DNA from 2 places in the Streptomyces sp. QH1-20 genome. Region 2 is predicted to be linked to the other one. Evidence: riboswitches for the same ligand, from Rfam matches in the RefSeq annotation. Region 2 holds a riboswitch; the other holds the start of a gene.
What was found. Region 2 has a riboswitch for cobalamin ahead of AB8O64_RS11520 (prenyltransferase/squalene oxidase repeat-containing protein). Riboswitches for the same ligand answer to the same signal wherever they lie in the genome.
Positions count from the first base shown of each region.

Region 1: it holds a riboswitch for cobalamin, as region 2 does, so the genes downstream of both, AB8O64_RS01645 (ABC transporter substrate-binding protein) here and AB8O64_RS11520 (prenyltransferase/squalene oxidase repeat-containing protein) in region 2, are expected to answer to the same signal.

Region 1 covers NZ_CP166299.1:334,589-339,411, reverse strand. Annotated here, with positions in the region: gene AB8O64_RS01655 (ABC transporter ATP-binding protein) at 1-555, opposite strand, end outside; gene AB8O64_RS01650 (FecCD family ABC transporter permease) at 552-1,613, opposite strand; gene AB8O64_RS01645 (ABC transporter substrate-binding protein) at 1,679-2,707, opposite strand; cobalamin riboswitch at 2,737-2,918, opposite strand; gene AB8O64_RS01640 (class I SAM-dependent methyltransferase) at 2,975-3,724, opposite strand; gene AB8O64_RS01635 (MFS transporter) at 3,724-4,823, opposite strand, start outside.
Region 2 covers NZ_CP166299.1:2,564,028-2,568,850, forward strand. Annotated here, with positions in the region: gene AB8O64_RS11515 (aldehyde dehydrogenase) at 1-1,044, opposite strand, end outside; cobalamin riboswitch at 1,547-1,701, shown strand; gene AB8O64_RS11520 (prenyltransferase/squalene oxidase repeat-containing protein) at 1,888-3,150, shown strand; gene AB8O64_RS11525 (SCO2322 family protein) at 3,147-3,824, shown strand; gene AB8O64_RS11530 (energy-coupling factor transporter transmembrane component T) at 3,821-4,823, shown strand, end outside.

The DNA of each region.
Region 1 (4,823 bases), 2.2 Mb from region 2:
GCGCAGGAGGCCCAGCACCTGCATCTGATGCCGGATGTCCAGGTGGTTGGTCGGCTCGTCGAGGACCAGGAGGGCGGGCTGCTGGGCCAGTGCCCGCGCGATCAGTACGCGCTGTCGCTCGCCCCCCGAGAGTTGGTCGAAGGGGCGGTCTGACAGCTCCGTCGCGTCGACCCGTGCCAGTGCGGAATCCACCAGCCGGGCGTCCTCGACGGTGTCCCCGTCGAGCAGACGTTTGTGGGGAGTGCGCCCCATGGCCACCACGTCGCGCACCACCAGATCGAAATCGGCGCCGGGCTCCTGCACCACCGCCGCCAGCGTGCGTGCCAGCCGCCGCACGGGCAGCCGCCAGGCGTCCGCCCCGTCGACGAGCACCCGCCCGGCATCCGGGCGCAGAACCCGGTAGACGGTGCGCAGCAAGCTCGACTTGCCGCTGCCGTTGGGCCCCACCACCCCGACCACCTCACCGGGGGCGGCGCTCACGGACACGTCCCGGATGAGGCGGTGCGCTCCGGCAGTGACCGTGAGGCCCTCCACGTCCAGTTCCGTCGCGCTCATTCCACCCCCCGGCCGGTGCCCCGCCGGGCGTCCCGGCGCATCAGCCACAGGAAGAACGGGCCACCGCACAGGGCGGTCAGCACCCCGACCGGAATCTCCTGCGGTGCGGCGACCTTCCGGGCCGCGATGTCGGCCCACACCAGGAAGACCGCCCCCGCCAGAGCCGCCGTCGGCAGGACACGGCGGTGGTCCCCGCCGACGAAGAGTCGCACGATGTGCGGCAGCATGAGCCCGACGAAGCCGATGGGCCCGGCCGCCGCCACCAGGACACCGGTGACGAGGGAGAGCAGCACGAACATCCGGCCGCGGAACCGCGCCACATCCAGTCCCATGGTGGTGGCGGCCTCCTCGCCCGCCAGCAACAGATTGAGCGACCGGGCCTGCAGGAGCAGCAACGTGACGGCCACCAGCAGTGCGCCCGCCGGCAGCCAGAGGGTGTCCCACCGCACTCCGCCGAGGCCCCCGAGCGTCCAGGCGAGCACCTCGCGCGCCTGGTTGCCGCGGTCGGCGGTCAGGAGCACGAGATCCGTCAGGGCGGTCGCGACGGCGGCGACGGCGACTCCGGAGAGCACCAGCCGGACGGAGGTGATCCGCCCGGCGGCCCGGGCGGTCGCGTAGACCAGCAGCAGGGTGAGCAGGGCTCCCGCGAAGGCGGAAACCGACAGCGACAGCGTGCCGAACAAGGTCACACCGGAGACGATGACCAGGACCGCTCCCAGCGAGGCGCCCGAGGACACACCCAGCAGATACGGGTCGGCGAGCGGATTGCGGACCAGGGCCTGCATGGCCGTGCCGACCACCGCGAGGCCGGAGCCGGTCACCGCGCCGAGCAGCACCCGGGGAGCCCGGGCGTCGAGGACGATGGTCTCCCGCGCCCGGGACCAGGCCGGCTCCGGCCACGGCGCCCCCATGCGGTGGGCGATGATGCCCCACACCTCACCGGGCGGCACGTTCACCGAACCGATGGTCAGCCCGGCCGTCACCGAGACCAGCAGGAGAGCGCCGAGCAGCACCAGGACCAAGGGATACGGCACCTTGCGCCGTCGGCGCGGTGGCATCCCGTCAGAGCGCGAGCGCCGGGACGCCGTGCCGGCCGTGTCCGCCATGGCCGACGGACGGGCCGTCACCGGAACCGCTCGGGATGCAGTCGACGGGCCAGGTCCTCCACCGCGTAGGGGGGCCGCACACCGACCAGGGTCGAGGTCAGCGGCAGTACCGTGAACCGCTGGTTCTTGACGGCGGGCACGTCGGCGAGGGCGGGGTGGGACAGGAGGAACTTCTTCTTCTGCTCGACGCTGCCCGAACCGCGGTAGTCGTAGATGGCGATGACCTCGGGCTTGCGCTCGGCGACCTGCTCCCAGGAGACGTCGCCGAAGACCTCGTCGAGGTCCCCGAACACGTTGCGCCCTCCGGCCAGCCGGATGATCTCCGTGCCCAGGCTCTTGCCGCCCGCCGTGAAGGCCGCCTTGTCCCCGCTGTCGTAGACGAACACCGGCACCGGTCGGCCGCCTTCGACCGTCTTGGTCGTCTTGTCGACGCGTTCCTCGAGGCGGGTCACGAGCTCGTCGGCCCTGCCCTGGATGCCGAAGATCCGGCCGATGGTACGGATCTCCTCGTAGGCGTCCGCCATGGCCACACGGCCTTTGCCGCAGTATTCGCGGTTCAGGTAGGTGTGGATGCCCGCCTCGGCGAACACCTTGCGGGAGCGTCCCTCCTTCTCCGCGAACGCGGAGCCGTAGCCGCCGTACACGAAGTCCGGGTCGGCGTCCACGACCGTCTCGAAGGACGGCTCCTTCTTCGCCAGCTCCGGAATTCTGTTGAAGTCACGGCGGTGCTCGGGCAGCACCGCGGAATCGGGGAACGCCGTGCCGACCATGGCCTTCTTCAGCCCGAGGGCGAGCATCAGCTCGGCCGGGTGCTGGTGGATGGTCACCACCCGGGTGGGTGGCTTGTCGTAAGTGGTCCGGGTGCCGCAATTGTTGATGGTGACGGGGAACCCCTTCGCCCCCGGGGCCCCGGCCCGGTCGTCCGCACGGTCCGTCGCTCCGCAGCCCGCCAGGATGGTCGTGGCGAGAACCGAAGCCAACGCACAGCGGAGGACCCGCCGACGGGTGGGGGACGAAAAGGAAGGACGGTGGATGCCGTCGTACACGTGATGCCTCCTGCGGAGTCCGCGCTCCTCGGACAGCCCTCGCGACGGGACAGTGTCCTGACTCCCGGAGCGACGTTCCCTGGGACCCGACCGCGCTCGCGGTGGTCTCCCAGAGGTGTCGCTTCCCGGTCACAGTGGCGGGACCGTGCCGGACTCACACCGGCTTCCTGATTCCCCGTCGCGACGATGACCCGGTGATATTACGAGTGGCGGGCGAGGCGGGAAAGGGCGCGCGACCGATGGCTTCACGCCCCCCCTTCGCCTCGTTCAGCCCTTACGGGTGGCGCGAAGGATCAGCCGTTCGGCGTCCTGGTCGTAGGGCCGGCCGTCGAAGCCGCCGAAGATCTCCACCTCTTCAAATGCGGCCTCCTCGGCCATCGCCCGCAGCTCGACCGCGCTGTACACGAACCAGACCAGGCTCGCCCGGTGCACGCGGTCGCCCCGGACCAGTACCCAGTCGCTGCGCAACCGGGCCCAGTCGTCGAGCACGGTGTCGGTCTGCACCAGCAGATCACCGCCCCGGTGGACGACCTTCGGCGGCACGACCTTTCGGGCCAGGAGCTCCTTGCCCGCCACGTCCAGCAGCAGACGGCCACCGGGCTGCAGACAAGCGCGCATGTTGTGCAACACCCGCATGTTGTCGGCGTGTTCCTCGAAGTACCCGAACGACGTGAACATATTGAGCACGACGTCGTACGCCTCCGGCTCGACGTGGTGCAGCGCGTCGGTCCCGACGAAGCGGGCCTTCGCCCCCGCCGCCCCGCAGAACTCCCGCGCCCGCTCCAGCATCGCCGGGCTGCGGTCCACGCCGGTGACGTGATGGCCGCGACGGGCCAGCGGAACGGTGAACACCCCCGGGCCGCAGCACAGGTCGAGGACGCGGGATCCGGGAGTGAAGTCCAACAGGGGAGAGGAGTCGAGGAGTTCCTCCGCTTGCGTGTAGCGCTGTTCGGAGAAGAGAAAGTCGTAGAACCCGGTCCAGAACTCGTCGTCCTCGAACCCGTCCGTCCGTGTCATCAGGAATCAGCCTTCCTTCGCGTCGTCGAGTCGATCGGTTTCCGTGCACCCGGTGCCGCGCGCACCGCGAGCAGCAGGGGCGGCAGAAGCAGACACTGCGCGGCGGCCGCCAGCCAGAACCAGCCGGTCTCTCCGGCACCGAGGCCGAGACCGTAGAGCTGTCCGCCGAGAATCCCGCTGGCGCACGCGCCGAGGCCGGCCGCGAGACGCTGCTGCCCGAACACGACGGCATCGGAGCGCGGGCTGCGGCGCAAGGCCTCCAGGTCGTTCTTCAGGAACAGCACGATGTCACCGAAGGTGATCAGCGCACCGCCCAGGAGCAGCGTCGGACGGGTGCCGGCCGCCAGGACCGCCATCCCGGCGGCGAGCGCGAGGAAACCCCCCACCAGCGCCCACCGGTAGGGCATACGACGGATCCAGCCGGAGGCCAGTGGCTGGACCACGATGACCAGGACGAAGCAGGTGAGCAGCACCAGGCTGTAGAACTCGCTGGACGCCCGCTCCACCGCGAACACAGCCAGATAGTGCTGGAAGTAGAAGTACAGATAGAAGGCCAGCAGATTGGCCGCGAAGGGCAGCGCTGCCACGCCCGAGAGCAGGCCCCGGCCCACCGCCGCACCACCGGCCCTCCCCGCATCCGCGCCGCCGGCCCCACCCGTCGGCCCCACCGGCGCGCCCTCCGCGGGCAGCAGCGCGTGGCCGGCCGTCACGACCAGGAACAGGGCGGCCGCAGCGAGGAACAGCCAACCGGGCGAGGACAGTACGAACGGGCCGGCGATCAGCGGTCCGACCGCCATGCCCGCGTTGAGCGCCGCGTTCCCGGCCGACAGGAACATCGGCCGCCGTGCGTCGTCCACGCCGTGCACCAGATACGCCTTGTTCGCGGGGAGATACAGCGCCGCACCGCAACAGGTGAGGATCAGCGCGCCCACGACGAGCGGCGGCCAGCGCAACGCCGACAGCAGACCCACGAAGCCCGCCGTACGTATCACCAGGGCCCACACCATGGTGCGCCGCAGACCGATCCGGTCCGCGAGCGCCCCGCCGACGACGCCACCGGAGAACTGCACGAGGGACGCCACGGCCAGGACCAGACCCA
Region 2 (4,823 bases):
CTCGCGCTGCCCGAGCGCGATGTAGTCCAGCGACCGGCGGCGCTGACGCTCCGCGACGAGCGGGCCGATCTGGGTGGCGGGGTCCAGCGGGTCGCCGACGACGAAGGCGGACGCGGCGGCGGCGAAGCGCTCGGCGAGTTCGTCGTAGTGGGCGCGGGGCGCCAGCACGCGGGTCTGGGCCACACAGGTCTGGCCGTTGTTCATCCAGGCGGCGGGCACGATGCCGGCGACGGCCGCGTCGAGGTCGGCGTCGGGGAGGATGACAGCGGCGGACTTGCCGCCCAGCTCCAGGGTGACGCGGGTGAGGTTGCGGGCGGCGGTCGCCATGACGCGCCGGCCCGCCTCCACGGAGCCGGTGAAGGACACCTTGTCGATGCCGGGGTGCCCGACGAGGTACTCGCCGACCTCACGGCCGGCGGGCAGGATCGACAGCACGCCTTCGGGCAGCCCCGCCCCGGCGACGATCTCCGCGAGCAGATAGGCGTCCAGCGGTGTCTCCGGGGACGGCTTGAGGACGACCGAACAGCCGGCCAGCAGGGCGGGCGCGAGCTTGGCCGCCGCCACGAACTGCGGCGCGTTCCACGGCACGACGGCCGCCACGACACCGACGGGCTCGCGCCGCACGAGCAGCGGCCCGAGGACGCCGGCCCGCCGCTCCTCGTAGGGGAAGTCCCGGGCGACGGTGATCGCGCAGTCCCAGACCATCATGGCGCCGAGCGCCTGCCCGAGGACGCTCCAGGAGTAAGGGGACCCGTTCTGCGCGGAGACGACCCGGGCGATCTCCTCGTGCCGGGCGGCGATCGCGTCCTTGATCCGCGTGACGACCTCGATCCGCTCCCCGAGCGGCCGCCGCGCCCAGGCCCCGCACTCGAACGCCGCCCGCCCCGCCGCGACGGCCCGGTCCACGTCGGCGCGAGTGGCGTGCGGCACCCGCCCGATGACGCGCTCGGTGTGCGGCGAGACGACGTCGATGGTGTCCGTACCGGCCGGATCGGCCATCACCCCGCCGATGAAGAGCTGCCCGTGCTCGATGACTCCACGCATCCGCACCACCTCCACGACGGCCGGGGGTCTGACCGACCCTCGATCTGACGCTGCATCAGAACTGATAGCAGTTCCGATGAGAGGGGGCAACAGTCGCCTCGCGGCGGGCGGGGCGACAGCCGCTGTCGCGGTTGCCGCCGCTGGGTCCGCGGCCCGGATCGCATCGCTGCCCCCTCCTGAGCCGAGGACGAGCGCATCACCGCGCGGCGGCACGGACCCCGTCCGGAACGGACAAGCGCCTCCGGGCCGACGGCCCACCCACCCTGCGGCTCCGCCGCGCCGCGCCCGCGGCGCTCCGAGACACGGCCCCGTCCGGAACGGACAAGCACCCCGGCCTGCCCACACACACCCCCGCCGCGGCGCGGCACCCGCAGGACGGCCACCGCCGCGCGGCGCCCGCGGCGCACCGCTCCGCCGACACGCCCCCGTCCGGAACGGGCAAGCCCCCAGCCCGGCTGCCGCGCCGTCGTCGGCCGACCCGCCCGGAGGGCACCAGGTGTCCGTAAAGCGACAGCTAAAGTGTGCGTGACAACTTCATCCCGCCTCGGAACGGGGAAAGCCGGTGCGAATCCGGCGCTGACCCGCAACCGTGAGCGCGGCCCGCACCCCGGTGCGGTCGTGCGAGCCGGAGCTCCCGCTCCGTGGCGGCAGGTCCCCGGAGCCGGTCGTGCCGCGTGCGGTGCCGTCCGGACACCGGCACCGTCGAGGTATACGGAGCCGACGTCCCGGTGCCACCGCGCGAGGTGCGCGGCTGGGCTGCCGTGCGAGGCTGTGCACCACCCGTAGCACCCAGCCGTATGCCGCCCACCGCTGTGAGACACCCACCGAGAGGCACCGACTTCCATGGCCCCCTCCTTCGCCGTCCACGCGCGCCGCGGCGCCGCGGCCCTGGCCACCGCGGCCGTCCTCAGCGCGGCCGTGGCCCCTGCCGCGTTCGCCGACGGTTCACCGTCCCCGGCCACCGCCCCGGGGCTGTACGGCAAGAAGGACCCGCAGTTCGACGGTGTCTTCCGGCAGTCCCTGGCCCTCCTCGCGCAGAAGGCGACGGACGTCGCCCCGCCGAAGCAGGCCGTCGACTGGCTCGCGGGGCAGCAGTGCGCGGACGGCGGCTTCGCCGCGTACCGCGCGGACACGGCCAAGGCGTGCGACCCCAAGGCCGGTGAGTTCACCGACCAGACCGCCCTCGCCGTGCAGGGCCTCGCGGCCGCCGGCGGGCACGGCGACGCGGTGAAGAAGGGCCTGGGCTGGCTCAAGGCCCACCAGAACGAGGACGGCGGCTGGGGCATGACCCCCGGCTCCCCCAGCGACCCCAACTCCACCTCCACCGCGATCGGCGCGTACGCGGCCACCGGCCAGGACCCCGCCAAGGTGACGGCCAAGGGCGGCAAGAACCCCTACGACGCGCTGATCGGCTTCCAGCTCGGCTGTGACCAGAAGGAGGACGAGCGGGGCGTCTTCGCCTACCCGGACCAGAAGGGCAAGCTCACCCCCAACGACCTGGCCACGACCGCCGCCGCGCTGGCCGCGCTCGGCAAGGGCTACCTCGTCGCGCCCGCCAAGGGCGGCGACATGCCCGTCAAGCCGATGGAGTGCGCCGACGACGAGTCGGCCAAGCCCAAGGACGCGCCGTCCGCCGGTGCCGCCGCGGCCGCCTACCTGGCCGCGAAGATCGACGCGAACGACGGTGCCCTGAAGTCCGCGATGTCGCAGGGCGGGGCCGACCCGGCCCTCACCGCCGACGCCACCCTCGCCCTCGCGGCGGGCGGCCACCGCGACGCCGCGGCCAAGCCGCTGAAGTGGCTCGGCGACGGCGCCAACAAGACCGCCGACTGGGCCAAGGGCGACCCCGGCCGTCTCTCCAAGCTCGTGCTCGCCGCGCACGCCGCCGGCGCCAACCCGCGTGACTTCGCCGGCGTCGACCTGGTGCAGCAGTTGACCGCGACCGGTCCCAAGGCGGAGGCTTCTCCGTCATCGACGGAGACCAAGGACGAGAAGAAGAAGGACGACGACACCATCGGCATCTGGTGGATCGTCGGCATCTTCTTCGTCGCGAGCGTCGGCGTCGGCTTCCTGATCAGCGGCCGCAACAAGAAGCAGCAGCTGTGACGGTGGCGCGTTCCGCCGCGCGAGCCGTCGGCGCGCTGCTGGTCGCCGGGCTCCTCGCCGTCCTGGGGGCCGTGCCCGCGCAGGCGGCGGGGTACCGGTACTGGTCGTTCTGGGAACACACCGGCAGCGACTGGGCGTACGCCACCCAGGGGCCGTCGGTGCTGCGGCCGGACGACGGGGACACCATCGGCTTCCGGTTCGCGGTCAGCGAGGACTCCGCGCGCGCCGCGAAACCCCGCGACAAGGGCGACTTCTCGGCGATCTGCGCCAACACGCCGGCGAAGGACGGCAGCAAGCGCGTCGCGGTCGTCCTCGACTTCGGCATACCCGAGCACGCGCCGGGCGGTGAGCGCCCGCCCCGGCAGCGCACCGCGTGCGCGCAGGTGAGTGAGGACGCCCGCGCAGGTGACGCGCTGGCGGCCGTCGCCGAGCCGCTGCGCTACAACTCCGCGGCACTGCTGTGCGCCATCGCGGGCTACCCGAAGTCGGGCTGCGGTGAGCAGGTGGGCGCGCAGGAGTCCGGGCAGCAGCCGTCCGCCTCCGAGAAGTCCGGCGAGTCCGGCAAGTCCGACGGCGGGGACGACGGCGGTCCTTCCGCCGGTCTGCTCGTCGGTATCGCCACCGTGGTCGTCCTCGGCGCCGCCGCCGTGTGGCAGGCCCGCCGCCGCGCATGAGTGGGACGACCCCGCCGCGGGCCGGCGGCCATCGCACCGGGCGAGCGGGCCCCGCGCCCGTCACCGCACGGGCGGCCGCGCTGCACGCGGGCGCCTGGTGGATATGGGCGCTCGGACTGGCCACCGCCGCCTCGCGCACGACGAACCCGCTGCTGCTCGGCCTGCTGATCGCCGTCGCCGGATACGTGGTGGCCGCGCGCCGCACGGACGCGCCGTGGGCGCGCTCGTACGGGGCGTTCCTCAAGCTCGGGCTGGCCGTGATCGTCATCCGGCTGGTGTTCGCGATCGTGCTCGGCTCGCCGATCCCGGGCACGCACATCCTCGTCACCCTCCCCGAGGTCCCGCTCCCGGACTGGGCGAAGGGGGTGCGGATCGGCGGCCGGGTGACCGCCGAGGGGCTGGTCTTCGCGCTGTACGACGGCTTGAAGCTGGCCACCTTGCTGATCTGCGTCGGCGCGGCCAACGCGCTGGCCAACCCGGCCCGGTTGCTGAAGTCCCTGCCGGCCGCGCTGTACGAGGCGGGGGTGGCCATCGTCGTCGCGATGACCTTCGCACCCAACCTCGTCGCGGACGTCCAGCGGCTGCGTGCCGCCCGCCGGCTGCGCGGCCGCCCGGACCGGGGCCTCAAGGCCCTGCTCCAGGTGGGGCTGCCGGTGCTGGAGGGAGCGCTGGAACGTTCGGTGGCACTGGCGGCGGCCATGGACGCGCGCGGTTACGGCCGCAGCGCCGAGGTGCCGCGCGCCGTCCGGCACACCACGACGGCACTGACGCTGGGCGGGCTGCTGGGCGTCTGCGCCGGGACATACGGCCTGCTCGCCGACCAGGGCGCGGGCTACGGCCTGGCGGTGCTGGTGGCCGGGCTCGCCGCCGCGCTGGCGGGCCTGTGGCTGGGCGGCCGCCGCTCGGTCCGCACCCGCTACCGGCCCGACCGGTGGGGCACGCGCGCGTGGCTGGTGTCCGGCTCGGGCGCGGCGGTCGCGGCCCTGACGATCTGGGCGA